One region of the Lysinibacillus sp. FSL M8-0216 genome, then DNA from elsewhere that is predicted to be linked to it. Evidence: a T-box and tRNA genes for the amino acid it is inferred to sense, from the RefSeq annotation. Region 1 holds a T-box; the other regions hold tRNA genes.
What was found. The T-box of region 1 lies ahead of trpS (tryptophan--tRNA ligase). A T-box ahead of a tRNA ligase gene usually reads a tRNA of that ligase, here a tRNA-Trp.
Positions count from the first base shown of each region.

Region 2: it encodes a tRNA-Trp, which carries the amino acid that the T-box ahead of trpS (tryptophan--tRNA ligase) is inferred to sense. The anticodon was not compared.
Region 3: it encodes a tRNA-Trp, which carries the amino acid that the T-box ahead of trpS (tryptophan--tRNA ligase) is inferred to sense. The anticodon was not compared.

Region 1 covers NZ_CP152007.1:759,135-769,239, reverse strand. The annotation lists gene pepF (oligoendopeptidase F) at 1-412, opposite strand, end outside; gene MKX57_RS03520 (competence protein CoiA family protein) at 466-1,587, opposite strand; gene mecA (adaptor protein MecA) at 1,767-2,435, opposite strand; gene spxA (transcriptional regulator SpxA) at 2,871-3,266, opposite strand; T-box leader at 3,754-3,979, shown strand; gene trpS (tryptophan--tRNA ligase) at 4,041-5,030, shown strand; gene fabF (beta-ketoacyl-ACP synthase II) at 5,368-6,609, opposite strand; gene MKX57_RS03495 (beta-ketoacyl-ACP synthase III) at 6,640-7,578, opposite strand; gene MKX57_RS03490 (YjzD family protein) at 7,964-8,158, shown strand; gene MKX57_RS03485 (AAA family ATPase) at 8,208-10,105, opposite strand, start outside.
Region 2 covers NZ_CP152007.1:253,589-263,693, reverse strand. The annotation lists gene MKX57_RS01280 (nitric oxide synthase oxygenase) at 1-785, opposite strand, end outside; tRNA gene MKX57_RS01275 (tRNA-Glu) at 1,107-1,178, opposite strand; tRNA gene MKX57_RS01270 (tRNA-Asn) at 1,180-1,256, opposite strand; tRNA gene MKX57_RS01265 (tRNA-Ile) at 1,264-1,337, opposite strand; tRNA gene MKX57_RS01260 (tRNA-Gly) at 1,342-1,415, opposite strand; tRNA gene MKX57_RS01255 (tRNA-Phe) at 1,422-1,497, opposite strand; tRNA gene MKX57_RS01250 (tRNA-Ser) at 1,502-1,594, opposite strand; tRNA gene MKX57_RS01245 (tRNA-Ala) at 1,608-1,683, opposite strand; tRNA gene MKX57_RS01240 (tRNA-Pro) at 1,696-1,769, opposite strand; tRNA gene MKX57_RS01235 (tRNA-Arg) at 1,785-1,861, opposite strand; tRNA gene MKX57_RS01230 (tRNA-Lys) at 1,880-1,952, opposite strand; tRNA gene MKX57_RS01225 (tRNA-Gln) at 1,966-2,040, opposite strand; tRNA gene MKX57_RS01220 (tRNA-His) at 2,050-2,125, opposite strand; tRNA gene MKX57_RS01215 (tRNA-Trp) at 2,169-2,242, opposite strand; tRNA gene MKX57_RS01210 (tRNA-Tyr) at 2,247-2,330, opposite strand; tRNA gene MKX57_RS01205 (tRNA-Thr) at 2,341-2,416, opposite strand; tRNA gene MKX57_RS01200 (tRNA-Asp) at 2,430-2,502, opposite strand; tRNA gene MKX57_RS01195 (tRNA-Val) at 2,507-2,582, opposite strand; rRNA gene rrf (5S ribosomal RNA) at 2,594-2,709, opposite strand; rRNA gene MKX57_RS01185 (23S ribosomal RNA) at 2,776-5,703, opposite strand; rRNA gene MKX57_RS01180 (16S ribosomal RNA) at 5,938-7,489, opposite strand; gene MKX57_RS01175 (SLC13 family permease) at 8,050-9,903, opposite strand; gene nadD (nicotinate-nucleotide adenylyltransferase) at 10,052-10,105, opposite strand, start outside.
Region 3 covers NZ_CP152007.1:4,089,826-4,099,930, forward strand. The annotation lists gene MKX57_RS20325 (helix-turn-helix transcriptional regulator) at 848-2,068, opposite strand; gene MKX57_RS20330 (S8 family peptidase) at 2,204-3,499, shown strand; gene MKX57_RS20335 (hypothetical protein) at 3,901-4,194, opposite strand; gene MKX57_RS20340 (hypothetical protein) at 4,231-4,365, opposite strand; tRNA gene MKX57_RS20345 (tRNA-Leu) at 4,482-4,562, opposite strand; tRNA gene MKX57_RS20350 (tRNA-Cys) at 4,610-4,683, opposite strand; tRNA gene MKX57_RS20355 (tRNA-Gly) at 4,692-4,766, opposite strand; tRNA gene MKX57_RS20360 (tRNA-Gln) at 4,773-4,847, opposite strand; tRNA gene MKX57_RS20365 (tRNA-His) at 4,869-4,944, opposite strand; tRNA gene MKX57_RS20370 (tRNA-His) at 4,982-5,057, opposite strand; tRNA gene MKX57_RS20375 (tRNA-Trp) at 5,071-5,144, opposite strand; tRNA gene MKX57_RS20380 (tRNA-Tyr) at 5,158-5,241, opposite strand; tRNA gene MKX57_RS20385 (tRNA-Thr) at 5,251-5,326, opposite strand; tRNA gene MKX57_RS20390 (tRNA-Phe) at 5,337-5,409, opposite strand; tRNA gene MKX57_RS20395 (tRNA-Asp) at 5,424-5,499, opposite strand; tRNA gene MKX57_RS20400 (tRNA-Met) at 5,503-5,577, opposite strand; tRNA gene MKX57_RS20405 (tRNA-Val) at 5,604-5,679, opposite strand; tRNA gene MKX57_RS20410 (tRNA-Glu) at 5,699-5,773, opposite strand; tRNA gene MKX57_RS20415 (tRNA-Ser) at 5,798-5,889, opposite strand; tRNA gene MKX57_RS20420 (tRNA-Asn) at 5,895-5,971, opposite strand; rRNA gene rrf (5S ribosomal RNA) at 5,988-6,103, opposite strand; rRNA gene MKX57_RS20430 (23S ribosomal RNA) at 6,217-9,144, opposite strand; rRNA gene MKX57_RS20435 (16S ribosomal RNA) at 9,378-10,105, opposite strand, start outside.

The DNA of each region.
Region 1 (10,105 bases):
GTAGGTCTTGATTTTCAGCTAAATAGCTTTCGATTGTCTCTTCATTTAATGCCAAAATTTCTGGCGTTAAAAATGATAGACCAGCAGAAATACTCGTTGCTAATGTTTGAATACGGCTATTCATATCTTGATAAAAACTATTTGTCGTATCCTGGTCATAGCGCATATGAGCATATGTGTAGAGCTTCATTGCACGTTCATAAATATGATCGTGATACTGTAAAGCTGCTAATAATGCTTGTGCTCCATTATTTAAAGTACCTGCAAAACTAGATGCTTTTTTAGCAAGCTCTGCAACTTCCTTGAACTCATCTTCCCAAAGTGCATCGGATGCAAAAATATCCTCTAATCGCCATGTTAATTCTTCAGGTACTTCATTTCGTACCAAAATTTGATTACTGTTACTAGCCATGTGCATGCCAGCCCCCTTTATATGTGCTTTTTTCCCTATACTCTCATATTTTCTCAGTATATTGCGGCAATTGCAAATAATTGTGCGTACACGATCTCACAAATATCCTGTAGTTTCTGATCTTGTTCTATTCCATTCAATATGAGGCTATATTGTTGAACAGCTTTTACTGCCTGCCCGGTATATTCTAAATGAGACTGCATGAGAAAATCTTGAATATGGTGTTTTTTTAATTCATATGGCTCTAAACGTAACTGTTGACTAAAATGCAACAGCATCGTTTGCCATTCACTTGCAAATAGTGAAATTGCTGTCCCATCTTTTACCGGAATTCCGATATAAGAGGGCATTGCCGAAATAGAAAAATTCAACTCATAACAATATCGTAAAAATGTATCCTGCACGCCTTGTTTACTATGTAGGAGGCGCCTATTTGCAAATTGCTGGCAAGCATGTTTATATAGCTGCCAATACTGTTGAAATTCTTCTAAGGAAATGCAAGTTGGTAAATAAAATGGAAAGCGTTGCTTATCTAAGGGGATTTTTTGGACTTTCCCTATAAAAGTATGCCCATGCACATGAAGGAGATTCGTCCAATATTCAAAATGGGCTGTTTTGGCATTATAGGTCATTAAATAAGGAAGGCCTGTTGAAGTGGTCATGAATGACTTTTGTAGTAATGGAGGAATACTTATTTTTCGAATTCCATTGATTGCTTCGTATCTTTGAGGCGTTAAAAAGAGCCAAATGGCTTGAAAGTTATTTTTTTCATAGCCTGTTGTCCGCTCCTGCCATTTATGATGAGATAGTGGGCTACATTGAAATTCCAGTGCGACGTTGTTAGTTTCTAAAGCAACAAGCAAATCTGGACGCTGAGAAAGCTCTGTTAAATAGGGCTCCAACTTCACTTTATATCCAAGCTTTTGTAGCCATTCAAACAATTGAATTTTACCTTGTAAATGAAGTTTTGATTCACCTTCAGCAAATAATTTCGGACATTGACTTTGCGTATGATGTGCAAAATGCGGGATATTATAGGAACCAATTTTTAAATGAACTGGTTCTAGACATTGAGGACAAAAAAATGTCATCTGGCGCCTATATGTCTGCAATGCTTTTCTCGTATATTGATATGCGTGAAAAAGCTGCTGTAAATTATTATAGGCAATTAGCATATAATCAGCTCCTTTTTGGCCAACTATAGTAAAAATTATTAGCTATCACAAATTAAAAGCTGTTTTTTCTTGAAATTTATGAAATGCCACACTACTGAGCTTTTCGTATAAAAAACTGTAGTGAATCTCGATAAATTTACCGAGTTCACTACAGTCTAAAAAATCAAGTAAACATATGCTTAAGCAAAGTATTTTCGAACTGTCTCAAAGCAATTAAATTCCATAATTTTTTCGCCGTACTCCTCTAAACGATGAATCGTAAAATTAGATGGCGTTAAAAATTCTTTGATGACCGCATTTCGATCGTGACGGTTTAACTCTTCATCTGCATTACCGAAATCAACCACTAAATAGTACCAATTTTCATATTTAAATAATGAGGAATCCACTAATTCGTCCGTCATTCGTTTTGCAACAGGGATTAACTCATCAATATCTTTAAATTTATATACATAAATGTCTGTATCCATAAATAATTCTGATTCATCCATGTCACCAAATTGAGTTAGTTGGCTAAGAAGATCGTCCCCAACTTCATCGAATGGTGCAAACATCTCTTTGTGTTCATCAAAATTCGAATGACCATCTAATGTTTCACCGTCTTTTAAGATATGTGCACGTGTGACAATGATTTCTAAGCCTACTTCAGATGCATTGATATGAATCCAAATCGGACCTTCTACATCAAAATAATCCTCCGTATTTACTTCATCAATCATATCCCAAAAAAGCTGTTCACCCTTTGCTCGATTGTACCAGATTTCTTCACGACTATAGCCGCGATCCTCTATATCATTGTACGTAATAAAGAGCTTAAGTGTATTTTCATTTACACGTTCGATGTCCACTAGACCTCATCTCCCTTCACTGTCATATGTCGAAAAACAGTTTTGTTTCATTAGTATGCTTTTATTCTTTGTTTTTAACCTTCATACTGCATTTGTTTTTCAACCTTTGACCACACCAGTAAAACCACACGAGGAACTGCAAACATTAAAATTTTTTATTTACAGTTGTCTCTAACACTATTGTATGCTGTTCTGTCATAAAATGAAAAGGATATACACCATTTCACAGAAGATATTTGAATTATTGAAATTGTAGTAAACTATTTAACTTAAATCAAGTTTAACATACTTTAACGGAAATATATGACTTTGCCCTATTAATTATTATACTTTATATAGAAGGTTTTACATAAGTAAAACATAAAAAAATAGATGTCACAATATGCATCTCACATCTGTAACATCTACTACTTATTTTATTCAGAATAGATAAAATTAATTCACCATTCTTTGTGCTTCTTGCAACTGATATGCTCGAACTTTTCGAGGTAAGAAACGACGAATTTCATCTTCGTTATAGCCAACTTGTAGACGTTTTTCATCTAGAATGATTGGTCGGCGTAATAAACCAGGATATTCCTGAATTAATTCATATAAACGTTGTAAAGGTAAACTTTCCACATCTACATTTAATTTTTGGAATATTTTAGAACGTGTAGAAATAATTTCATCTGTGCCATCTTCCGTCATACGTAAGATTTTTTTAATTTCACTAATACTTAGTGGTTCAGAAAATATATTACGTTCTGTATAGGGAATTTCGTGCTCCTCTAGCCATGCTTTCGCTTTACGGCAAGAGGTACAACTTGGTGATGTAAATAGAGTTACGATCATTCGTTCTGACACATCCTTTCATTTTGTAATCATATCTATAAACCAGTGTGTTAAATTAGAATTAATGTAATGTAAAATACACAGTACCATTATACAGCACTCCGCTGTTTTTGAATATAGTTCCAATAAAAAAAAGAATGAGCGTCTTGCTAAATTTTCTGTCTTTTTATATACCTTTTTAATGTATATACTTTTTTCACAACATTTCGAACTACTACTACTATTCCCACTTTAAGTGTATTTTAAACATCTTTTTAAGTCGCTCTGCTGTTCTCATTTACCTAAGATAAACGAGAAAATTGTCAGTTCGACGTGTACACCTCAAGTTAATTTTAATAAAAAAGTTTCTTTTTATAACAAATTTACACAACAAAAAAAGCATATAATTTTTTCTCTAAAAAAAACACCGCCAAAAGTCTGACTTTACACAATGAAATCTTTATAATATAATTCAATGCAATAAAATCAATTTCATGTTAAATTGAGAAAAACGCTGACGAAGAGTAGTACATATGTTAATGACACGTTTAGAGAGTCTGTGGTTGGTGAAAACAGATCGTGGGGCATATGGAATGGACTTCCGAGTTAGCTTTGTGAACGTTTCATGAATGGAAACTACTAGCAAGGCTCGTCCCTTCACGTTACGAAGCTGAGTGGCCGTTAAGGCAAGCTGGGTGGTACCGCGGATTCAAACATCATTCGTCCCTTCATTAGAAAAAGTCTAATGAGGACGCGTGATGTTTTTTATTTGAATTCGAGGAGGAAATTTTTATGACAACCATCTTTTCTGGTGTACAGCCTACAGGAATTGTAACTTTAGGGAACTACTTAGGAGCCTTCAAGCAATTCCCTGCCCTTCAAGATGAAGGAGATGCAATCTATTGCATCGTCGATCAACACGCTATTACAGTCGCTCAAGATCCGAAGGAATTACGAGAAAGTATTCGTAAGCTTGCTGCTACTTATATTGCCACTGGCATCGATCCTAAAAAATCTACATTATTTATTCAATCTGAGGTGCCAGCACATGCTCAGGCAGGATGGATGTTACAGTGTGTTGCATCTATCGGTGAACTTGAACGTATGACACAATTTAAAGATAAATCTCATGGTAAAGAGAGTGTCTCTGCGGCTCTTTTAACATACCCACCATTGATGGCTGCAGACATTCTACTTTACAACACAAATATTGTCCCAGTAGGCGATGATCAGAAACAACATATCGAGTTAACACGTGATCTAGCAGAACGCTTTAATAAACGTTATGGTGACGTTTTAACAATTCCAGAGATTCAATTACCAAAAGCTGGTGCTCGCATTAAATCTCTACAAGAGCCAACAAAAAAAATGAGCAAATCTGATCCCAATACAAAGGCGACAATCAGATTGCTAGATACAGCAAAAGACATTGAGAAAAAAATTAAATCAGCTGTAACTGATTCTGATGGGATTGTAGCATTTGATGTAGAAAATAAACCAGGTGTTTCAAATTTATTGACGATTGAATCGGCTATTTCAGGTATTTCTATTGATGATCTAGTTAAAAAATATGAAGGCATTGGTTATGGTGGCTTCAAGCAAGGTGTAGCTACTGCTGTAATCGATCACCTGACGCCAATTCAAGAAAAATTCTATCATTTAGTAGAATCCTCTGAATTAGACGTCATCCTTGATGAAGGTGCTGAAAAAGCAAATGCAATTGCCAGTGCCACATTAAAACGTATGGAAGAGGCAATGGGCCTCGGTCGGGCACGCCGCTAATCATTTATAGCTTATCTGACGTTCGATCAAAGCCTATATCAAGAACGACAGCGCATATGATGATACAAGCACCAACCGCCATATAAAATTCCGTTGTTTGAAACATAAATTTGAACACAACTTTCCAAGAATACCCTAGCGTACGGTAATTTAAATACAATATAAGATTCCCTAATGAGAGGATCATGAGACCATAGCTTACTAAAAATAAAAAGAGACGGAACAATGTAACGGCATCCTTTCTATTTCTTCTTACTTATCATTTATTCACAAAACTATAAAAAAAGACGTCAGCCGTTTAAATTTGGCTGACGTTTTTTGAGTTTAGATGTACTATTTATGCTTCATATTTTTTAAATAGAAGACTTGCATTGTGCCCACCAAAACCAAGAGAATTACTCATTGCATATTGAATGTTTGCTTCTCTCGCTTCATTTGGAACATAATCTAAATCACAATCAGGATCTGGATCTGTTAAATTAATTGTTGGTGGTAATATACCTTCTTTAAGCGCAAGAGCGGTAAAAATAGCTTCTACGCCCCCTGCTGCCCCTAATAAGTGTCCTGTCATAGACTTTGTAGAACTCATAGCTAGGTTATAAGCATGGTCACCGAAAGCAGTTTTAACAGCTTGTGTTTCAAATAAGTCATTATATGGCGTACTAGTGCCATGTGCATTAATATAATCAACTTGAGATGCCTCTACACCAGCATCTGTCAATGCTTGCATCATTGCACGTGCCGCACCTTCACCCTCTGGAGCTGGAGCAGTAATATGATGAGCATCTCCTGTTGCACCATAACCTAATACTTCCGCATAGATTTTTGCGCCACGAGCTTTTGCATGTTCGTACTCTTCTAAGATGACAATACCTGCGCCTTCACCAATAATAAATCCATCACGATTTTTATCAAATGGACGGCATGCTTCTTGTGGATTTTGATTTAAAGATAATGCAGTATTGGCACAGAAACCTGCGACAGCCATCGTTACGATTGGTGATTCCGCACCACCTGAAATCATAACATCTGCATCCCCACGTTCAATAACTTTAAAAGCATCTCCAATTGAGTTTGTTCCAGAAGCACATGCTGTTACTGAGCAAGAGTTAATTCCCTTTGCACCAAAATGAATCGACACTTGACCTGAAGCCATATCAGGAATCATCATTGGAATGAAGAATGGGCTAACTCGTCTTGCCCCGCGCTCTTGGAATGTTAAAAACTGTTGCTCATAGGTTTCCATTCCACCAATACCCGAACCAATCCAAACACCCGCACGTGGAGCTAACTCCTCATCAATTGTTAGCTGTGCATCTTCCATAGCCATGATTGAAGCAGCTAATGCATAATGTGTAAAGCGGTCCATCTTTCGAGCTTCTTTACGATCAATATATTTTTCAATATCAAAATCTTTCACTTCTGCTGCAATTTTGGCTGCAAAAAGCTCTTTATTTAAACGTGTTAGCTCACCAATGCCAGATTTACCAGCTTTAATGTTCGTCCATGTTTCTTCGATGCTATTTCCTAGTGGTGTAACTGCGCCAATTCCTGTAATTACTACTCGTCTTTTACTCATTGTCATACTCCCCTCAAGCATTTTTCCTATTTATTTTCCCCATCTCATGGCTACGGCACCCCATGTTAAGCCGCCACCAAAACCAACAAGGACTAATAAATCATCCTCTTTAATTTTACCTGCTTCAAGCTCATCTACCAAGGAAATACCAATCGATGCTGCAGAAGTATTCCCATATTTATGAATCGTTTTTGACATTTTTTCTGGTGGTAGCTCTAATCGCTCACGAGCAGATTCCATAATACGTATATTTGCCTGATGCGGCACTAAAAAATCTACGTCTTCTTTTGTTAATCCTGCTTTATCTAACACACTTACAGCCGATTCACCCATTTGACGTACAGCAAATTTAAATACTTCACGACCATTCATGGCAATCGTGTCTTGTTTTGTTAAATAAAGATTTTTACCGCCTGTGCCATCTGCACCAAGCTCAAATGATAAAATACCTCTGCCTTCAGATACTGGCCCTACAACTGCTGCGCTCGCGCCATCACCGAATAATACTGCTGTATTACGATCATTCCAATCAATGACTTTTGACAGCTTTTCAACACCTACTACTAAGACATATTTATAAGTGTTTGCCTCTACAAAATGTTTAGCTGTCACTAAACTATATATAAATCCTGCACATGCGGCTGCTTGATCCATCGCCGCAGCATTTACTGCTCCGAGTTGTTCCTGAACCATACATGCTACACTTGGGAAAGTTTGATCCTGTGTGACAGTTGCTACAAGTATTAACCCAATCTCCTCAGGCGTAATACCCGCTTTTGCAATAGCTTCTTTAGCAGCGGCTACTGCTAAATCTGAAGTTTCCTGATCATCTGCCGCAAAATGACGTTCTTCAATGCCTGTTCGCGTACGAATCCACTCATCCGAAGTATCCATTATTTTTTCTAAATCAAAATTTGTCACGACTTTCTCAGGAACGTATTTGCCTATTCCTAAAATACCAGCGTTCATATAGCAACCCCTCAGCTTTCTTACTATCAATTATTAGTAACTGGTCATAATTATAACGCATAGTAAAGGAATGACGCAAGATGATTTAAAATTATTGTGTATGGAACGAGTCGTTTCTTTGTTATTGAAAGTAAGCTTAGGCTTATACTCCGTATAGTGTGAAGTCTATAGAGTTGCCAAATTCCCTTTTTCAGGTTTGCATACTTTGGCAAAATGAATGCCGCAAAAAATACATGAGAATTATAAAATGCAAAACCTTGTATTTGTTGTGACAAATTCGCCATGTTTCACATAAAAGATTCATTTTTTTTCGATTTATGTTATGATATGATAATGAATATGAGTAAAAACTTATGATGAAAAAAGTTCGGTTGAGGTGAAATTAATGCAATATATCGTAACGTTCGTATGGTCATTCCTACTAGTTTCAATGTTAAACTATGTAGTCAGCTCTGTACTTGGTGCACCATTTGATTTTAAGACAGGGGCAATCGTTTCAGTTGTATTCTCCATCTTAATTTTTATTATTGGAGCAATCATTCCAAACGATCCTACACCAGAGGCTGCAGACCATCATTAATTCAGCTAGAAAAAACCTGTTCCGCATTATGCGAAACAGGTTTTTTCTGTTATTTTTCCACTATACAATGGCCATCACGCATTTTTACATGCAATGTTTCTCCAGGCAATACCTCGCCTCGTAGCAGTTCCTTAGCCACAGCCGTTTCGATATGTCGTTGTACGAAGCGTTTTAGTGGTCTTGCCCCGAATTGAGCATCTGCTCCTTGTAGGACAACCCAATCAATAACTTCATGGTCGACAGCTAATGTAATTTCCTGTTCAGCCACACGGTTAATTAACTGCTCTACATACTTCCAAGCAATCGCTGTAAAGTGTTTATTTGATAGGGCATGGAAAAAAATAATATCATCCATACGGTTTAATAACTCTGGTTTGAAATGCTGTCTGAGAGCAGTCATAACCAAGTCTTCAACGGTTGGATCGTCATCTTTTGCCTCCATTAAATAACTAGAGCCGATATTCGATGTTAAAATCACTACGGTATTTGTAAAATTGACCATACGTCCTTGACTATCTGTAATTCGACCGTCATCTAAAATTTGCAATAAAATATTAGCCACATCTGGATGTGCTTTTTCAATTTCATCTAATAACACTACAGAATAAGGGTTACGACGGACAGCTTCCGTTAATTGACCGCCTTCCTCATAGCCAATGTACCCTGGAGGAGCACCAACTAAGCGAGACACACTATGCTTCTCCATATATTCGCTCATATCAATTCGAATAAAATGATCCTCTGAATCAAATAATTGAGCAGCTAGTGCCTTAGCAAGCTCTGTTTTACCAACACCTGTCGGACCTAAGAATAAAAAGCTACCAATTGGACGATGCGGATCTTTAATGCCTGCACGAGCACGCCATACAGCCTCTGTTACTAATTGAACAGCTGTATCTTGGCCAACTACGCGTTCATGTAATGTATCTTTTAAACGTAATAGTTTTTCTCGCTCGCCTTCCACTAATTTTGTCACAGGAATACCTGTCCAGCGAGAAACAATTGCTGCGATTTCTTCAGCTGTCACTTCTTCACGTAAAATACGGGACTCTGCGCCGCTTTCTAATTCTTTTTCGAGCACTTGAATGTCTTTTTCAAGTGTTGGAATTTTACCATGACGTAATTCTGCGGCTTTATTTAAATCATACTTACTTTCCGCTTCATCTAAATCACGACGGTACTTATCTAATGTCTCCCGTTTTTTCTGAATATCATGTAGCTTTTCCTTCTCTGCCTCCCATTGTTGCCGCATTCCTTCAGAGGACTCTTTTAATTTTGCCAATTCCTCTCGTAATTGCTCCAGACGCTTTTTACTTGCTTCGTCCTTTTCCTTACGCAACGCTTGTTCTTCAATTTCTAGCTGCATAATACGACGAGTCACGGCATCAAGTTCCTGTGGCATTGAATCAATTTCTGTTCGAATCATTGCACATGCCTCGTCAATTAAATCAATCGCCTTATCTGGTAAAAATCGCTCTGTAATATAACGATTGGAGAGTTCAGCTGCGGCCACAATCGCGCGGTCATGAATACGTACTGCATGATGTAATTCAAAGCGTTCTTTTAAGCCTCTTAAAATAGACACAGTATCCTCAATAGAAGGCTCACGTACAAGAACTTGCTGGAACCGGCGTTCTAAAGCAGGATCTTTTTCAATATACATACGATATTCATCTAATGTAGTAGCACCGATACAATGTAATTCACCACGAGCTAGCATGGGCTTTAACATATTTCCTGCATCCATAGCGCCATCCGTTTTGCCTGCGCCTACAATTGTATGAATTTCATCAATAAATAAAATGATTTGACCTTCTGAATCTTTCACTTCTTTTAACACGCCTTTTAAACGCTCTTCAAATTGGCCACGGTAGCTTGCACCTGCAATTAAGGCACTCATATCCAGCTCGTATAGCACGCACTCTTTCAAGCCCTCTGGTACATCAC
Region 2 (10,105 bases), 510 kb from region 1:
CAAAGAGAAGCTTGTTTGGTTGTATCCAGATTAAATATATCCGCAATAGCTGGGAGCATATTATAACGCTCATGATCGGCTAAATTGCGTGCCCCAATTTCAGTCCCCATATACCAGCCATTAAATGGAGCTGCTTGAAAATCAATGCCAGCCATTTGAAAACGCATACTCGAAATAATAGGAACAGCATACCATTTCAATTCTAATTTCTCTACAGCTTCCGATTCCGGATGACGTATTGGAACCTCTAAAATATACTCGGTAGGAATCGTAAATAGTTGGGGAGCATGTCCATCTACCTGTATGACAAGTGGTAATACATCAAACGGCGTACGCTCGCCTTTCCAGCCCATCGATTCACATACTTTTGTAAAAATGATGGAATGTGCATCTCCAATAATGCCTTCTTCTGTTTCGTAGCCTGCATAACGAATTAGCTGATGATTCCAAATCCGTACTCTGTCAGTTGCAAACACTGTTATAGTTGGACGAATTTTCCCATGATTAGTGGCATACTCAATATGCTCTAGTAACTTTTGAAAAATGCCCTGTTCATCTAAAACTTCTCGTGCATCTACTACATGCAATGATTGCCAAAACAACCGTCCAATACATTTATTGCTATTACGCCATGCAACTCGTGCGCCAAAAACTAGCTCCTCTGTTGTAGGCTTATATTCCCCTGCACTTTTAATCTGTTGTAATCTATTTTCTAACCAAAGTTTGGATTCATTTTGTTCCAGCTGGTATTGATTTAAAAAACATTGTATCTCCTGTATATTCATATCGATTCCTCCACTTATCCTCATATTAGAGGAACGAGGCAATAAGCACCATGAAAATAGCTAGTGAAAAAACATACATATTGCATATATGAAATAGTTTGTTCAAATTTACTATAAAGCATCGTTCCAAGTAGTAATTGAATTATAGTACTCCTTTAAACGAGCCTATAAAAAGAGAGGGATTATGAGCATTTGGTAGAAGGAAATGTTTAGACCTAACATTAAAAAGCTACAAAACCTTGTCAAAGGATTTATAGCTTTGATACCTGTTTATGCAAAGATAAAAAAAGCATGTAGCACACAACTGTGCTACATGCTTGATGACCCGTACGGGATTCGAACCCGTGTTACCGCCGTGAAAGGGCGGTGTCTTAACCACTTGACCAACGGGCCGTGGCTCCGAAGGCAGGACTCGAACCTGCGACAACCTGATTAACAGTCAGGTGCTACTACCAACTGAGCTACTTCGGAATAATGATGGGCCTAAATGGACTCGAACCATCGACCTCACGCTTATCAGGCGTGCGCTCTAACCAGCTGAGCTATAGGCCCATTTTGGAGCGGGTGATGAGAATCGAACTCACGACATCAGCTTGGAAGGCTGAGGTTTTACCATTAAACTACACCCGCAAATAATGGTGGGTCAGGACGGAATCGAACCGCCGACACTTAGAGCTTCAATCTAATGCTCTACCAACTGAGCTACTGACCCGAAATGGAGGAGGTAGAGGGATTCGAACCCCCGCGCGGTGTTACCCGCCTGTCGGTTTTCAAGACCGATCCCTTCAGCCAGACTTGGGTATACCTCCAAAAATATTAAAATGGTGGAGCCTAGCGGGATCGAACCGCTGACCTCCTGCGTGCAAGGCAGGCGCTCTCCCAGCTGAGCTAAGGCCCCATTTATAGATGATCGGAATGACAGGATTCGAACCTACGACCCCTTGGTCCCAAACCAAGTGCTCTACCAAGCTGAGCTACATTCCGAAAACATGAATAAATTGGCGCGCCCGACAGGAGTCGAACCCATAACCTTCTGATCCGTAGTCAGACGCTCTATCCAATTGAGCTACGGGCGCAAAATTAATAAAAAATGATGAGCCATGAAGGACTCGAACCTTCGACCCTCTGATTAAAAGTCAGATGCTCTACCAACTGAGCTAATGGCTCGTAAAATAAAAAATGGCTGGGGTACTAGGATTCGAACCTAGGCATGACGGAATCAAAATCCGTTGCCTTACCGCTTGGCTATACCCCAATTTTAAAATGGGGCGACTGATGGGAATCGAACCCACGAATGTCGGAACCACAATCCGATGCGTTAACCACTTCGCCACAACCGCCACTATATAATAACAGCCATATATGAACGAGTACCTCAATACCTGGCAGGGGCAGTAGGAATCGAACCCACACCAAAGGTTTTGGAGACCTCTATTCTACCGTTGAACTATGCCCCTAAAATGGTGGAGGGGGACGGATTCGAACCGCCGAACCCTAAGGAGCGGATTTACAGTCCGCCGCGTTTAGCCACTTCGCTACCCCTCCAAGGGAATAATGGTGCCGGCGATAGGAGTCGAACCCACGACCTACTGATTACAAGTCAGTTGCTCTACCAACTGAGCTACACCGGCAATAAAAAAATAACGGTCCCGACCGGGATCGAACCGGCGATCTCCTGCGTGACAGGCAGGCATGTTAACCGCTACACCACGGGACCAAAATGGTGGAGGATGACGGGCTCGAACCGCCGACCCCCTGCTTGTAAGGCAGGTGCTCTCCCAACTGAGCTAATCCTCCATAAAAAATAAGCGAAGCGACGTCCTACTCTCACAGGGGGAAGCCCCCAACTACCATCGGCGCTAAAGAGCTTAACTTCCGTGTTCGGTATGGGAACGGGTGTGACCTCTTTGCCATCATCACTTCACTTATTCAATTGAAAGCTTATTCTTTCAAAACTGGATAAACGGTTCATTGAAGGTTTCAAACTTTTTTGGTTAAGTCCTCGATCGATTAGTATTCGTCAGCTCCATGTGTCACCACACTTCCACCTCGAACCTATCTACCTCATCGTCTTTGAGGGATCTTACTTACTTGCGTAATGGGAAATCTCATCTTGAGGGGGGCTTCATGCTTAGATGCTTTCAGCACTTATCCCGTCCACACATAGCTACCCAGCGATGCCTTTGGCAAGACAACTGGTACACCAGCGGTGTGTCCATCCCGGTCCTCTCGTACTAAGGACAGCTCCTCTCAAATTTCCTACGCCCACGACGGATAGGGACCGAACTGTCTCACGACGTTCTGAACCCAGCTCGCGTACCGCTTTAATGGGCGAACAGCCCAACCCTTGGGACCGACTACAGCCCCAGGATGCGATGAGCCGACATCGAGGTGCCAAACCTCCCCGTCGATGTGGACTCTTGGGGGAGATAAGCCTGTTATCCCCGGGGTAGCTTTTATCCGTTGAGCGATGGCCCTTCCATGCGGAACCACCGGATCACTAAGCCCGTCTTTCGACCCTGCTCGACTTGTAGGTCTCGCAGTCAAGCTCCCTTGTGCCTTTACACTCTACGAATGATTTCCAACCATTCTGAGGGAACCTTTGGGCGCCTCCGTTACCTTTTAGGAGGCGACCGCCCCAGTCAAACTGTCCGCCTGACACTGTCTCCTGCCCCGCTAAGGGGCATGGGTTAGAATTTCAATACAACCAGGGTAGTATCCCACCGACGCCTCCTTCGAAGCTGGCGCTCCGAGATCTCTGGCTCCTACCTATCCTGTACAAGTTGTACCAAAATTCAATATCAGGCTACAGTAAAGCTCCACGGGGTCTTTCCGTCCTGTCGCGGGTAACCTGCATCTTCACAGGTACTATAATTTCACCGAGTCTCTCGTTGAGACAGTGCCCAGATCGTTACGCCTTTCGTGCGGGTCGGAACTTACCCGACAAGGAATTTCGCTACCTTAGGACCGTTATAGTTACGGCCGCCGTTTACTGGGGCTTCAATTCGCAGCTTCGCTTGCGCTAACCACTCCTCTTAACCTTCCAGCACCGGGCAGGCGTCAGCCCCTATACGTCACCTTACGGTTTTGCAGAGACCTGTGTTTTTGCTAAACAGTCGCCTGGGCCTATTCACTGCGGCTCTCATGCGCTTGCACGCTCAAGAGCACCCCTTCTCCCGAAGTTACGGGGTCATTTTGCCGAGTTCCTTAACGAGAGTTCTCTCGCACACCTTAGGATTCTCTCCTCGACTACCTGTGTCGGTTTGCGGTACGGGCACCTCTCACCTCGATAGAGGCTTTTCTTGGCAGTGTGAAATCAGGAACTTCGTCCATACGGACTCGCCATCACAGCTCAACGTTACAGTGTGCGGATTTGCCTACACACACGCCTTACTGCTTGGACGCGCATAACCAACAGCGCGCTTACCCTATCCTACTGCGTCCCCCCATTTCTCAAACGGTGAGGAGGTGGTACAGGAATATCAACCTGTTGTCCATCGCCTACGCCTATCGGCCTCGGCTTAGGTCCCGACTAACCCTGAGCGGACGAGCCTTCCTCAGGAAACCTTAGTCATACGGTGGACGGGATTCTCACCCGTCTTTCGCTACTCATACCGGCATTCTCACTTCTAAGCGCTCCACCAGTCCTTCCGGTCTGACTTCAACGCACTTAGAACGCTCTCCTACCACTGACATCGTAGATGTCAATCCACAGCTTCGGTGAATCGTTTAGCCCCGATACATTTTCGGCGCAGCGTCACTCGACCAGTGAGCTATTACGCACTCTTTAAATGATGGCTGCTTCTAAGCCAACATCCTGGTTGTCTGTGCAACGCCACATCCTTTTCCACTTAACGATTACTTTGGGACCTTAGCTGGTGGTCTGGGCTGTTTCCCTTTTGACTACGGATCTTATCACTCGCAGTCTGACTCCCGTGTATAAATATCTGGCATTCGGAGTTTGTCTGAATTCGGTAAACCGGGATGGCCCCCTAGTCCAAACAGTGCTCTACCTCCAGTATTCTCATCACGAGGCTAGCCCTAAAGCTATTTCGGAGAGAACCAGCTATCTCCAAGTTCGATTGGAATTTCTCCGCTACCCACACCTCATCCCCGCACTTTTCAACGTGCGTGGGTTCGGGCCTCCAGTAAGTGTTACCTTACCTTCACCCTGGACATGGGTAGATCACCTGGTTTCGGGTCTACGACCACGTACTATTTCGCCCTATTCAGACTCGCTTTCGCTGCGGCTCCGCCTTCTAAAGCTTAACCTCGCACGTAATCGTAACTCGCCGGTTCATTCTACAAAAGGCACGCTATCACCCATTAACGGGCTCTAACTACTTGTAGGCACACGGTTTCAGGATCTCTTTCACTCCCCTTCCGGGGTGCTTTTCACCTTTCCCTCACGGTACTGGTTCACTATCGGTCACTAGGTAGTATTTAGCCTTGGGAGATGGTCCTCCCGGATTCCGACGGAATTTCACGTGTTCCGCCGTACTCAGGATCCACTCAGGAGGGAACGAACTTTCGACTACAGGGCTTTTACCTGCTCTGGCGGACCTTTCCAAGTCGCTTCATCTAACTCGCTCTTTTGTAACTCCGTATTGAGTGTCCTACAACCCCAAGAGGCAAGCCTCTTGGTTTGGGCTCTTCCCGTTTCGCTCGCCGCTACTCAGGGAATCGATTTTTCTTTCTCTTCCTCCAGGTACTTAGATGTTTCAGTTCCCTGGGTCTGCCTTCAAGACGCTATGTATTCACGTCAAGATACTACGCGATTAAACGTAGTGGGTTCCCCCATTCGGAAATCTCCGGATCAAAGCTCACTTACAGCTCCCCGAAGCATATCGGTGTTAGTGCCGTCCTTCTTCGGCTCCTAGTGCCAAGGCATTCGCCGTGCGCCCTTAATAACTTAACCTATCAGCTTCCAATACACATCGCATTTAACTGCTCGTGTCTTGAAACCTTTTAATGTTATTAAGCCTATAAAAAACTTAAAAAAATAAATGTGTTTGTTACTATTTCAATGTCGTTTTATCCAGTTTTCAAAGAACAAGTTTTGAAGTATTTCATTCAGAAGAATGAACCTTCAAAACTGAACGCAAAACGTAATCTTACAAACCCAAGGTTTGTATTCCGAAAATATCCTTAGAAAGGAGGTGATCCAGCCGCACCTTCCGATACGGCTACCTTGTTACGACTTCACCCCAATCATCTATCCCACCTTCGGCGGCTGGCTCCAAAAGGTTACCTCACCGACTTCGGGTGTTACAAACTCTCGTGGTGTGACGGGCGGTGTGTACAAGGCCCGGGAACGTATTCACCGCGGCATGCTGATCCGCGATTACTAGCGATTCCGGCTTCATGTAGGCGAGTTGCAGCCTACAATCCGAACTGAGAACGACTTTATCGGATTAGCTCCCTCTCGCGAGTTGGCAACCGTTTGTATCGTCCATTGTAGCACGTGTGTAGCCCAGGTCATAAGGGGCATGATGATTTGACGTCATCCCCACCTTCCTCCGGTTTGTCACCGGCAGTCACCTTAGAGTGCCCAACTAAATGATGGCAACTAAGATCAAGGGTTGCGCTCGTTGCGGGACTTAACCCAACATCTCACGACACGAGCTGACGACAACCATGCACCACCTGTCACCGTTGCCCCCGAAGGGGAAACTATATCTCTACAGTGGTCAACGGGATGTCAAGACCTGGTAAGGTTCTTCGCGTTGCTTCGAATTAAACCACATGCTCCACCGCTTGTGCGGGCCCCCGTCAATTCCTTTGAGTTTCAGTCTTGCGACCGTACTCCCCAGGCGGAGTGCTTAATGCGTTAGCTGCAGCACTAAGGGGCGGAAACCCCCTAACACTTAGCACTCATCGTTTACGGCGTGGACTACCAGGGTATCTAATCCTGTTTGCTCCCCACGCTTTCGCGCCTCAGTGTCAGTTACAGACCAGATAGTCGCCTTCGCCACTGGTGTTCCTCCAAATCTCTACGCATTTCACCGCTACACTTGGAATTCCACTATCCTCTTCTGCACTCAAGTCTCCCAGTTTCCAATGACCCTCCACGGTTGAGCCGTGGGCTTTCACATCAGACTTAAGAAACCACCTGCGCGCGCTTTACGCCCAATAATTCCGGACAACGCTTGCCACCTACGTATTACCGCGGCTGCTGGCACGTAGTTAGCCGTGGCTTTCTAATAAGGTACCGTCAAGGTACAGCCAGTTACTACTGTACTTGTTCTTCCCTTACAACAGAGTTTTACGAACCGAAATCCTTCTTCACTCACGCGGCGTTGCTCCATCAGGCTTTCGCCCATTGTGGAAGATTCCCTACTGCTGCCTCCCGTAGGAGTCTGGGCCGTGTCTCAGTCCCAGTGTGGCCGATCACCCTCTCAGGTCGGCTACGCATCGTCGCCTTGGTGAGCCGTTACCTCACCAACTAGCTAATGCGCCGCGGGCCCATCCTATAGCGACAGCCGAAACCGTCTTTCAGTGTTTCACCATGAGGTGAAACAGATTATTCGGTATTAGCCCCGGTTTCCCGGAGTTATCCCAAACTATAAGGTAGGTTGCCCACGTGTTACTCACCCGTCCGCCGCTAACGTCGAAGGAGCAAGCTCCTTCTCTGTTCGCTCGACTTGCATGTATTAGGCACGCCGCCAGCGTTCGTCCTGAGCCAGGATCAAACTCTCCATAAAAGAAATTTGATTAGCTCAAATTGTTTTGCTGGCATCAATTTTGATGTCCAAAATTTTGTTTTGTTCACTAGCTAAGCTAGTTACTTAAAACTTTATTGATTACGTTTTGCTTGTTCAGTTTTCAAGGTTCATGTTTTGCTTTGTTTTAGCGTGTCACCGTGGCGACTTGTATAATACTACACCCTTATTTTTAAAAGGTCAACACTTTTTCAAAAAAAGTTTAACTTTTTTTCTCGACATAGAATTACTTCCTATATTAATAATCAAAATAAACCTTTGACTACAAATAATATTTTCACCCTTAAGGTTTATGTTATACCACTAATTAAAATATAATTTTATCATATCTTACAAGAAAAAATTAATAGATTTTTTTTGATAGCAGGAAAAAAATCGATATTAAACCGATCTTTCAGTATGTAGATGCAGTTTTTTATATAAAGGTGAACTGGAATGAGGGGCACTACACTCCTAAATGGAGTCAACGACTTTACTTGATTTCAAAAAAGACTATAGATAAACTCAAAAGTTTGAGTTTATCTATAGTCTTAAACTGAATTTTATAATGGGAAAAAGAATGGGATAGTTATCATCATGACAATAAACATAACAATTTGTAACGGTATCCCTATTCTTACAAAGTCCATAAATTTATAGCCCCCAGCTGTCATTACCAGCGCATTAGTTGGGGATGCAATTGGTGTGGCAAACGCCATACTCGCGGCTACTGCTACTGCAATCATAAATGTTGTAGGATTAACCTCCATTGCTATTGCAGCACTCATAGCTATTGGTGCAAACAATACAGCCGTCGCCGTATTACTAATAAATTGTCCAAAGACAGCTGTCAAAATATAAACACCTATGAGGACACCATAGGGACCATAGTCACCAAGAACTTTAATAATCCCGTCAGATAATATAGCCATGCCTCCTGTTTTTTCTAACGCTGTCGCCATTGGTAGCATAGCGGCCACTAGCACTATACTTTCAAAATTCATATTGCTATACGCATCTTCCATGTTCCGTAAGCAACCAGTTAATATCATTAAAACGGCACCAATCATAACAGAAATAACAGCAGGGAAAATTTCAAATGCCATTAACATAATCATAAACAGCATAATAATCCCCGCAATACCAGCTTTTCCTGTTGCCGCTGCTACACTCGCGTGTTCTTTTGGCTGACCCACAACCACAACATCTTGGGTCTCTCTCGCTAATAAAAGAATTTCATCCCAAGCTCCTTGCACTAAAATAGCGTCTCCAAATTTCAACTTATGCGAAACCATGTCTTGGAGTTTATAACCACCCTTACGATTAATACCAATTATATTTAGATTGTATTTTTCTCTAAACCCTAACGAACTAACTGTTTCATTGATAAAGCTTGAATTTGGCGTAAGCAATACCTCTGCAATACCGAGGTGCTTCGAAACCAATTCATCAGCTTCCCCTTCTACTAATCCTTGCATCTCGAGGTGATAATCCTCAACAAAGTGACGAATATCCGCTTCTTCCCCTTGAACATACAGCTCGTCCTTTGCATGAATCACACTTGTGGGACCAGCCATTTCTTGATACGTCATAGGTAGTAAATTGATACCTTCTTGTGACTTGCGATGAATTTTCATCATACAGAGCGTGTACTTGGCTGGTAGCTTTAACTCTGCTAACGACGTTTCAATAATAGGTGATTCTTCTGGAACAGAAATTTTGAATAGTCGATTATTTAAATCATATTGCTTTATGATTTTCTTGGGTGAAAGCTTATAGCCCTCATTTGTTTGCGTACGATGTTGATCTTTCGGTAACAGAATATTGCGCACAAGTACTAGATAAGCAATTCCTGCAATCATACCCACTATACCAATTGGAGTTATCTCAAAAAATCCAAGTTTGCTATATCCTCTATCTACCAATAACTGACTGACAATTAAATTGGTTGGGGACGCAATCAACGTCATAAGACCCGATAGACTAGCTACGTATGAGAGTGGCAATAAAAATTTAGAAGGGCTGACCTTCATACTAATCGCTATACTTACAACTATTGGCATCATTAATGCGACAGTACCTGTATTGCTCATAAATGCACCGACAGATCCAACAATGATGAGTAGTAATACAAATAGTTTCAACTCACTATTGCCCGACCATTTAAGTAATAACTGTCCTGCCATTCCCGCAAGACCTGTGCGTAATATTCCTGCACCCACGACGAAAAGCCCTGCAATCATTAAAACTACAGAGTTTGAAAATCCAGCTAATGCCTCTGTGGGCGTTAGAATATCTGTAATAACAAATGCTAAAAGTGACACAATTGCTACAAGATCTGCTCGTATTTTATTGGTCACAAATGCGAAAATTGTTGCACCTAAAATAAGAAATGTTAATGTAAGCTGCACATTCATGAATTCCTTTCTAACATTAATCATTAAAATTTTTGACAGCAAAAAAGCCGTCACCATTGCTATTTCTATTATAGCTTACGAATGGCTAGAAATAGTAAAAGTCACCATCTTTTCAAAATTAAAATAAGTGTGGCATGCAACCACACTTTTATTTCTTATATAGATGATGTTCTTTAATATAGTCATAACAAGCATTGGGCAA
Region 3 (10,105 bases), 1.5 Mb from region 1:
GGTATATCAAAGTTTTTTTCAAATTCTGTTTGTAACATCTTTAACGAGAATTTATCCTTTTTCATTGAATTGCGGTAACAAAGTGTTAGCTCTTTGCAGGCGCACTTTTAGCAGAAATTAATTACCCAGTAACGGAAAAGTAACAATTAAATACATTACCCACACTCTACATACGTAGAGTGTGGTGGTGCTAGTGGGTTCAATACCGCATTCATTTCTGCCAATTTACTGCTTGATAAGCTCTAAACTTTTTGAGGCTACATCATTCTATACCATCGTCAATCAACATTATTTGATTGAAAGTTATTGAGCAATGCATGTACTTCATCTGTTGATTTCATGTTCATCAATTGATATCTTACATTGTCCTTCATGTTACTTCTCCGCTCTTTTCAACAACTCTTGGTTTTTCATTTACAGAACGCTTCCCTGAAAGTGCGAGTGTCAGGTCAAAATCAGCTATCAGGTTTCTTAACACCTACTTGACTCCTTCTTCATCAACCAAAGGCAATCCATACATATAGGAGACCTACCAGTACTGTCCTTGCCCTAAGGCAATTGGCGTTTAATCTCTTTAATGCGAGAATTATGCCCGCTGAGGCTCAATATAAAGCCTACCAAAATACATGCTGCTACGTGTATCTTATGGGCAATTTTTCAGTTGCGAAGTGCCTCACATTTCGAGTTTTGAAAAACACTGTCCTCAATCATAAGATAGAGCCACTACCTTCTACCACTCTGGCCTTTTATAAAACCGGTGGATGAATTGGAACAGATATAATTATTACTGTAGCACTCAGTATTAAAATTGATAATCCAACATTTTTCTTCATATTCACACTCTCCTTTAAATTTCAATAAATTGCATAGCTTTCTCGAACTGCTTTTCTTGTCGATAATACTCTCCCAATAAATTAGAAAATTGTTGGTGCATTTCTTTTAATTCTTCATTATCTGCTGTAAATGGAATTAACCTCCCTTCTAAAAAATCCATTGCTTTCTTTTTTTCTTCTCCTAGCAAATATAAATAAAAAGTAGCAAATAAATTAAAACTTATTTTTTTCTTATTTTTTGCTTCTTCCTTTAGAATAGTAAAGGTTTTTATACTTTTTTCCGTTTGTCCTAAGCGAAATTGTGTAACACCTAAATTATATAAGCAAAGCAGATAATGATCACAGTTCTTTGACATTAAAGAAGCGCTTTTTTCAAAGTAAATTAATGCATTTTCATATTCCCATCTCATTTGGTACAAATCCCCCAAATTGTGATATATAGCAGGTAATAGCTGCTGTTGCTGTAATAGCTCCACATTTCTCACTAAATGTTCATAGATTTCGATTGCTTCGTGAAACACTTTTCCTCGAGAGTAATTGAGTGCCAGAGACATTAATGTATAAATAATTCTTTTAAAATTAAATTGGTCCTTATAGAATTGAAGAGCTTTTTTCCCATAAATAATTGCTTGGCTTGGTTCTTCTAACCGCCCTTTTATTAAAGCGAAATGATAGTAAAACTCTCCTTCTAGTGACCCTAGTTCTGGATGTATTTGAAGTATTTGAGTTAGTTCTTTAGCTGCTTCCTCATATTTACCTTTTGTAATTAAAACTAATGCATAATAATATGAATGTAAATACCTTTCATGTTGGGAAAAATTTTGTCGGTGGGCATTTAGCCATCTTAATTGATTGTCTGCTAATTTATGCTCTTTAACAAACACATAATAACGTAACTTATAAAGTTCATATAAATAAATAGATTCTGTAAAACCTATTATTTCTTCATATTCTTTTAATCTGCTCATTGTCTCTTTTACTTTCTCATTCTCTAGGTAATTTATATGTTTTTGTAAATCATTTAATAGGCAAATAATATTTTGTTCGTTATTCTCTACATCATGAATACTAATATTTAATCGTTCTAGCAGTAGACGTATTGTCTCGCTATTTGCTTCTTTATTATTATTCTCAATTTTACTTAAATGAGGAATCGAGCAAATCCCCATTGCCACTGAATTCTGTGTCATTCCTAGCTTTGTACGATAGTACTTAATTAATGAACCTATCTTCATTTTCATAACCTCCCGTATCGAATGACTATATTTTACATTTATTATAATCATAATTTTCCCAATAATCAAAAAACCTAAATTATGGTAGATTCAAATTGTAGTACTATAACTTAATTTGAAAAGGGGTTGGGATGAATGAAAAAAATGAAAAGTACGTTGCTAAGTCTTTTGATTGCAGGATCAGTAATAAATCCGGTGTACGCAACAGCGATGAATAGCGAAGATAGCTCAGGAAACGACGGTGGTCAGGAGAAATTCCGTGTTTATGTTGAGGCAAACAAAAAATCAGAAAAATCAACATTAAAAACTCAATATTCTGCTCGTTGGGAATTAACAGAGAACGGATTTTCAACTGATATGAATGAAAAACAATTCGAAGCATTACAGAAGAATAAAAATTTCACAGTTACAAAAGTTCCTATCGTTACATTAGATACGATAGGTTTGGAAGACGATAGTATGGTAGAAAATGAAACCCTGGATTTGGTAACTTCTTTAAGAGCTTCTCAACAAATACCTTGGGGAATTAAAGCAATTTATAACAATGATACTTTAACATCTACAACTGGAGGAAGTGGCATTAATATTGCCGTACTCGATACGGGTGTAAATACTTCTCATCCTGACCTTGTCAATAACGTAGAGCAATGTAAAGACTTTACAGGTGCGACAACACCCATTAATAACAGCTGTACAGATAGAAACGGACATGGTACACATGTTGCTGGTACGGCCTTAGCTGATGGTGGAAGCGATCAAGCAGGCATTTACGGTGTAGCTCCAGATGCTGATCTTTGGGCTTACAAAGTGTTATTAGATAGCGGCTCTGGATACTCAGATGATATTGCTGCTGCTATTCGACATGCAGCAGATCAAGCAACAGCTACTGGTAGCAAAACAATTATTAGTATGTCTCTAGGTTCTTCAGCGAATAATAGCCTCATTTCAAGTGCTGTCAATTACGCATACAGTAAAGGAGTTCTAATAGTAGCTGCAGCTGGTAATTCAGGCTATGCGCAAGGAACAATTGGTTATCCGGGGGCATTACCAAATGCAATCGCCGTTGCAGCTTTAGAAAATGTACAACAAAATGGGACTTATCGTGTAGCTGACTACTCTTCACGTGGTTATATATCTACAGCTGGAGATTATGTAATCCAGGAAGGTGATATTGAAATCTCAGCTCCTGGCTCATCAGTTTATTCTACATGGTATAATGGCGGTTATAATACAATTAGCGGCACATCAATGGCTACCCCTCATGTCTCTGGTTTAGCAGCAAAAATTTGGGCTGAAAATCCGTCATTGTCTAACACGCAACTACGTTCTAACTTACAAGCGAGAGCAAAATCAGTAGATATTAAAGGTGGTTATGGAGCTGCTATAGGTGATGACTACGCTTCAGGATTTGGATTTGCTCGCGTTCAATAATTTCAAAAGGTGAAGCATACTAACATTAGTAATACAAACCAAAGCTATGGTTTGTATTACTATTTTTTTGGTTCTAAACGTATTCACCAGTACCCCTAATACCTCCAAGTAGTATTATAGCTTCGCTTGTTATACGAGATCTAAGTCCCAACCAGCCTCAAACAAATTTCTACAGGTAGGGGTGAACAGGTAGAATTATTGAAAGGCACTTAATGTGCCTTTCAAACTTCACTAATTAAAATCATGAATAAATTCTTTTAACAATATTTTAAAGTAATCCAGATATCCCTCATTTAAAATGCTACTAGGAATATGTGTAGAATAGTCAATATGATTTACAAACTTAAATTCTTCTTTATCATACTTTCCTATTTCTTCGGTTTTTAGAGTAGTAGTAAATATTATTTGATTACGGAGTATGTTTCTGTTTTTTTAGTAAACAGACTATCAAAAAATAAAGTTCCATTTGGATCAATACTTTTATATTTTTCATTCATGGAGAATAAAACATTAGAGATAACTTCTTTTTTAGTTGAAATACCTTTGTCCTTTGCAATTTCAAACATAGTAATAATTGATTCTAATTCTCGTATTTGTTCATCTAGTTCTTGTACTTTACTCTCAGCATCTTCTGCATTAAATAATTGCTCTTTATAAAATAACAGTGATTCTAAAGAAATCTCGTCAACGAACATTATCCCATAGTTTACTTACCTGATTACACGAACCAGTCAAATCATTGAAGTTATATAGTAACTAATATCATTACTATCTGTTCTAAAATTCATCAAGTATAATAAAGCTTTAGTTTCATACTCGCTTCCAATACCTCTATTCTTTTCTGTAGCTTGAATAACATAGCTCATTCGTTAGCCCCCCTTTTCATGGAAGAATATTCAATCTTAATGTATACAGTTTTTCTACAAATTTTCAACATAAAAAAAGAACCCTTGAGTTATCAAGGATTCTTTCACTTTTTAGATACCGGTGGTCGGGGTCGAACCGACACTCCAAAGGAACACGATTTTGAGTCGTGCGCGTCTGCCAATTCCGCCACACCGGCATAATGGAGATAAAAAAAATCGGATAAACCGATTAGCAGTAAAAATATGGAGGCGGCAACCGGATTTGAACCGGTGATAAAGGTGTTGCAGACCTGTGCCTTACCACTTGGCTATGCCGCCATCATACTTGGAGCGGAAGACGAGGTTCGAACTCGCGACCCCCACCTTGGCAAGGTGGTGTTCTACCACTGAACTACTTCCGCAATAAATGGCTGGGGTACCTGGATTCGAACCAGGGCATGACGGAATCAAAATCCGTTGCCTTACCGCTTGGCTATACCCCAAAAGATAATTATATATAAAAATGGGGCGACTGATGGGAATCGAACCCACGAATGCCTGAACCACAATCAGGTGCGTTAACCACTTCGCCACAACCGCCATTATTAATATTATTTTGTTTTATTTTAAAGTTAAATGGGGCGACTGATGGGAATCGAACCCACGAATGCCTGAACCACAATCAGGTGCGTTAACCACTTCGCCACAACCGCCATAAAATTTAATTGGCAGGGGCAGTAGGAATCGAACCCACATCAAAGGTTTTGGAGACCTCTATTCTACCGTTAAACTATGCCCCTATTTGATAAAAACTGGTGGAGGGGGACGGATTCGAACCGCCGAACCCTAAGGAGCGGATTTACAGTCCGCCGCGTTTAGCCACTTCGCTACCCCTCCGGGAATAAATGGTGCCGGCGATAGGAGTCGAACCCACGACCTACTGATTACAAGTCAGTTGCTCTACCAACTGAGCTACACCGGCAAAAAAATGATGGGTCAGGACGGAATCGAACCGCCGACACTTAGAGCTTCAATCTAATGCTCTACCAACTGAGCTACTGACCCATATACTATAAAAATGGCGGTCCCGACCGGGATCGAACCGGCGATCTCCTGCGTGACAGGCAGGCATGTTAACCGCTACACCACGGGACCATTTGGTTGCGGGGGCTGGATTTGAACCAACGACCTTCGGGTTATGAGCCCGACGAGCTACCACTGCTCCACCCCGCGATAATGATATATGTTGTTTTTAAAAATGGTGGAGGATGACGGGCTCGAACCGCCGACCCTCTGCTTGTAAGGCAGATGCTCTCCCAGCTGAGCTAATCCTCCATCTGGGTATAAAAATGAATGGTGACCCCTACGGGATTCGAACCCGTGTTACCGCCGTGAAAGGGCGGTGTCTTAACCACTTGACCAAGGGGCCTTCGTTTGGAATAATTAAAAGTGCTGGCGGAGAGTAAGGGATTTGAACCCTTGAGACAGTGTTAACCGCCTACACGATTTCCAATCGTGCTCCTTCGGCCACTCGGACAACTCTCCAAGAATGGCTCCGAAGGCAGGACTCGAACCTGCGACAACCTGATTAACAGTCAGGTGCTACTACCAACTGAGCTACTTCGGAATAATTTTAGTATACAGCCTAGCGACGTCCTACTCTCACAGGGGGAAGCCCCCAACTACCATCGGCGCTAAAGAGCTTAACTTCCGTGTTCGGTATGGGAACGGGTGTGACCTCTTTGCCATCATCACTAGACTATTTGAAAGACAATACTTATTATAACATATTTTATCGAAATTACAAGTATAATATAATAATTTTATTCTTTCAAAACTGGATAAACGGTTCATTGAAGGTTTCAAACTTTTTTGGTTAAGTCCTCGATCGATTAGTATTCGTCAGCTCCATGTGTCACCACACTTCCACCTCGAACCTATCTACCTCATCGTCTTTGAGGGATCTTACTTACTTGCGTAATGGGAAATCTCATCTTGAGGGGGGCTTCATGCTTAGATGCTTTCAGCACTTATCCCGTCCACACATAGCTACCCAGCGATGCCTTTGGCAAGACAACTGGTACACCAGCGGTGTGTCCATCCCGGTCCTCTCGTACTAAGGACAGCTCCTCTCAAATTTCCTACGCCCACGACGGATAGGGACCGAACTGTCTCACGACGTTCTGAACCCAGCTCGCGTACCGCTTTAATGGGCGAACAGCCCAACCCTTGGGACCGACTACAGCCCCAGGATGCGATGAGCCGACATCGAGGTGCCAAACCTCCCCGTCGATGTGGACTCTTGGGGGAGATAAGCCTGTTATCCCCGGGGTAGCTTTTATCCGTTGAGCGATGGCCCTTCCATGCGGAACCACCGGATCACTAAGCCCGTCTTTCGACCCTGCTCGACTTGTAGGTCTCGCAGTCAAGCTCCCTTGTGCCTTTACACTCTACGAATGATTTCCAACCATTCTGAGGGAACCTTTGGGCGCCTCCGTTACCTTTTAGGAGGCGACCGCCCCAGTCAAACTGTCCGCCTGACACTGTCTCCTGCCCCGCTAAGGGGCATGGGTTAGAATTTCAATACAACCAGGGTAGTATCCCACCGACGCCTCCTTCGAAGCTGGCGCTCCGAGATCTCTGGCTCCTACCTATCCTGTACAAGTTGTACCAAAATTCAATATCAGGCTACAGTAAAGCTCCACGGGGTCTTTCCGTCCTGTCGCGGGTAACCTGCATCTTCACAGGTACTATAATTTCACCGAGTCTCTCGTTGAGACAGTGCCCAGATCGTTACGCCTTTCGTGCGGGTCGGAACTTACCCGACAAGGAATTTCGCTACCTTAGGACCGTTATAGTTACGGCCGCCGTTTACTGGGGCTTCAATTCGCAGCTTCGCTTGCGCTAACCACTCCTCTTAACCTTCCAGCACCGGGCAGGCGTCAGCCCCTATACGTCACCTTACGGTTTTGCAGAGACCTGTGTTTTTGCTAAACAGTCGCCTGGGCCTATTCACTGCGGCTCTCATGCGCTTGCACGCTCAAGAGCACCCCTTCTCCCGAAGTTACGGGGTCATTTTGCCGAGTTCCTTAACGAGAGTTCTCTCGCACACCTTAGGATTCTCTCCTCGACTACCTGTGTCGGTTTGCGGTACGGGCACCTCTCACCTCGATAGAGGCTTTTCTTGGCAGTGTGAAATCAGGAACTTCGTCCATACGGACTCGCCATCACAGCTCAACGTTACAGTGTGCGGATTTGCCTACACACACGCCTTACTGCTTGGACGCGCATAACCAACAGCGCGCTTACCCTATCCTACTGCGTCCCCCCATTTCTCAAACGGTGAGGAGGTGGTACAGGAATATCAACCTGTTGTCCATCGCCTACGCCTATCGGCCTCGGCTTAGGTCCCGACTAACCCTGAGCGGACGAGCCTTCCTCAGGAAACCTTAGTCATACGGTGGACGGGATTCTCACCCGTCTTTCGCTACTCATACCGGCATTCTCACTTCTAAGCGCTCCACCAGTCCTTCCGGTCTGACTTCAACGCACTTAGAACGCTCTCCTACCACTGACATCGTAGATGTCAATCCACAGCTTCGGTGAATCGTTTAGCCCCGATACATTTTCGGCGCAGCGTCACTCGACCAGTGAGCTATTACGCACTCTTTAAATGATGGCTGCTTCTAAGCCAACATCCTGGTTGTCTGTGCAACGCCACATCCTTTTCCACTTAACGATTACTTTGGGACCTTAGCTGGTGGTCTGGGCTGTTTCCCTTTTGACTACGGATCTTATCACTCGCAGTCTGACTCCCGTGTATAAATATCTGGCATTCGGAGTTTGTCTGAATTCGGTAAACCGGGATGGCCCCCTAGTCCAAACAGTGCTCTACCTCCAGTATTCTCATCACGAGGCTAGCCCTAAAGCTATTTCGGAGAGAACCAGCTATCTCCAAGTTCGATTGGAATTTCTCCGCTACCCACACCTCATCCCCGCACTTTTCAACGTGCGTGGGTTCGGGCCTCCAGTAAGTGTTACCTTACCTTCACCCTGGACATGGGTAGATCACCTGGTTTCGGGTCTACGACCACGTACTATTTCGCCCTATTCAGACTCGCTTTCGCTGCGGCTCCGCCTTCTAAAGCTTAACCTCGCACGTAATCGTAACTCGCCGGTTCATTCTACAAAAGGCACGCTATCACCCATTAACGGGCTCTAACTACTTGTAGGCACACGGTTTCAGGATCTCTTTCACTCCCCTTCCGGGGTGCTTTTCACCTTTCCCTCACGGTACTGGTTCACTATCGGTCACTAGGTAGTATTTAGCCTTGGGAGATGGTCCTCCCGGATTCCGACGGAATTTCACGTGTTCCGCCGTACTCAGGATCCACTCAGGAGGGAACGAACTTTCGACTACAGGGCTTTTACCTGCTCTGGCGGACCTTTCCAAGTCGCTTCATCTAACTCGCTCTTTTGTAACTCCGTATTGAGTGTCCTACAACCCCAAGAGGCAAGCCTCTTGGTTTGGGCTCTTCCCGTTTCGCTCGCCGCTACTCAGGGAATCGATTTTTCTTTCTCTTCCTCCAGGTACTTAGATGTTTCAGTTCCCTGGGTCTGCCTTCAAGACGCTATGTATTCACGTCAAGATACTACGCGATTAAACGTAGTGGGTTCCCCCATTCGGAAATCTCCGGATCAAAGCTCACTTACAGCTCCCCGAAGCATATCGGTGTTAGTGCCGTCCTTCTTCGGCTCCTAGTGCCAAGGCATTCGCCGTGCGCCCTTAATAACTTAACCTATCAGCTTTCAATACACATCGCATTTAACTGCTCGTGTCTTGAAACCTTTTAATGTTATTAAGCCTATAAAAAACTTAAAAAATAAATGTGTTTGTTACTATTTCAATGTCGTTTTATCCAGTTTTCAAAGAACAAGTTTTGAAGTATTTCATTCAGAAGAATGAACCTTCAAAACTGAACGCAAAACGTAATCTTACAAACCCAAGGTTTGTATTCCGAAAATATCCTTAGAAAGGAGGTGATCCAGCCGCACCTTCCGATACGGCTACCTTGTTACGACTTCACCCCAATCATCTATCCCACCTTCGGCGGCTGGCTCCAAAAGGTTACCTCACCGACTTCGGGTGTTACAAACTCTCGTGGTGTGACGGGCGGTGTGTACAAGGCCCGGGAACGTATTCACCGCGGCATGCTGATCCGCGATTACTAGCGATTCCGGCTTCATGTAGGCGAGTTGCAGCCTACAATCCGAACTGAGAACGACTTTATCGGATTAGCTCCCTCTCGCGAGTTGGCAACCGTTTGTATCGTCCATTGTAGCACGTGTGTAGCCCAGGTCATAAGGGGCATGATGATTTGACGTCATCCCCACCTTCCTCCGGTTTGTCACCGGCAGTCACCTTAGAGTGCCCAACTAAATGATGGCAACTAAGATCAAGGGTTGCGCTCGTTGCGGGACTTAACCCAACATCTCACGACACGAGCTGACGACAACCATGCACCACCTGTCACCGTTGCCCCCGAAGGGGAAACTATATCTCTACAGTGGTCAACGGGATGTCAAGACCTGGTAAGGTTCTTCGCGTTGCTTCGAATTAAACCACATGCTCCACCGCTTGTGCGGGCCCCCGTCAATTCCTTTGAGTTTCAGTCTTGCGACCGTACTCCCCAGGCGGAGTGCTTAATGCGTTAGCTGCAGCACTAAGGGGCGGAAACCCCCTAACACTTAGCACTCATCG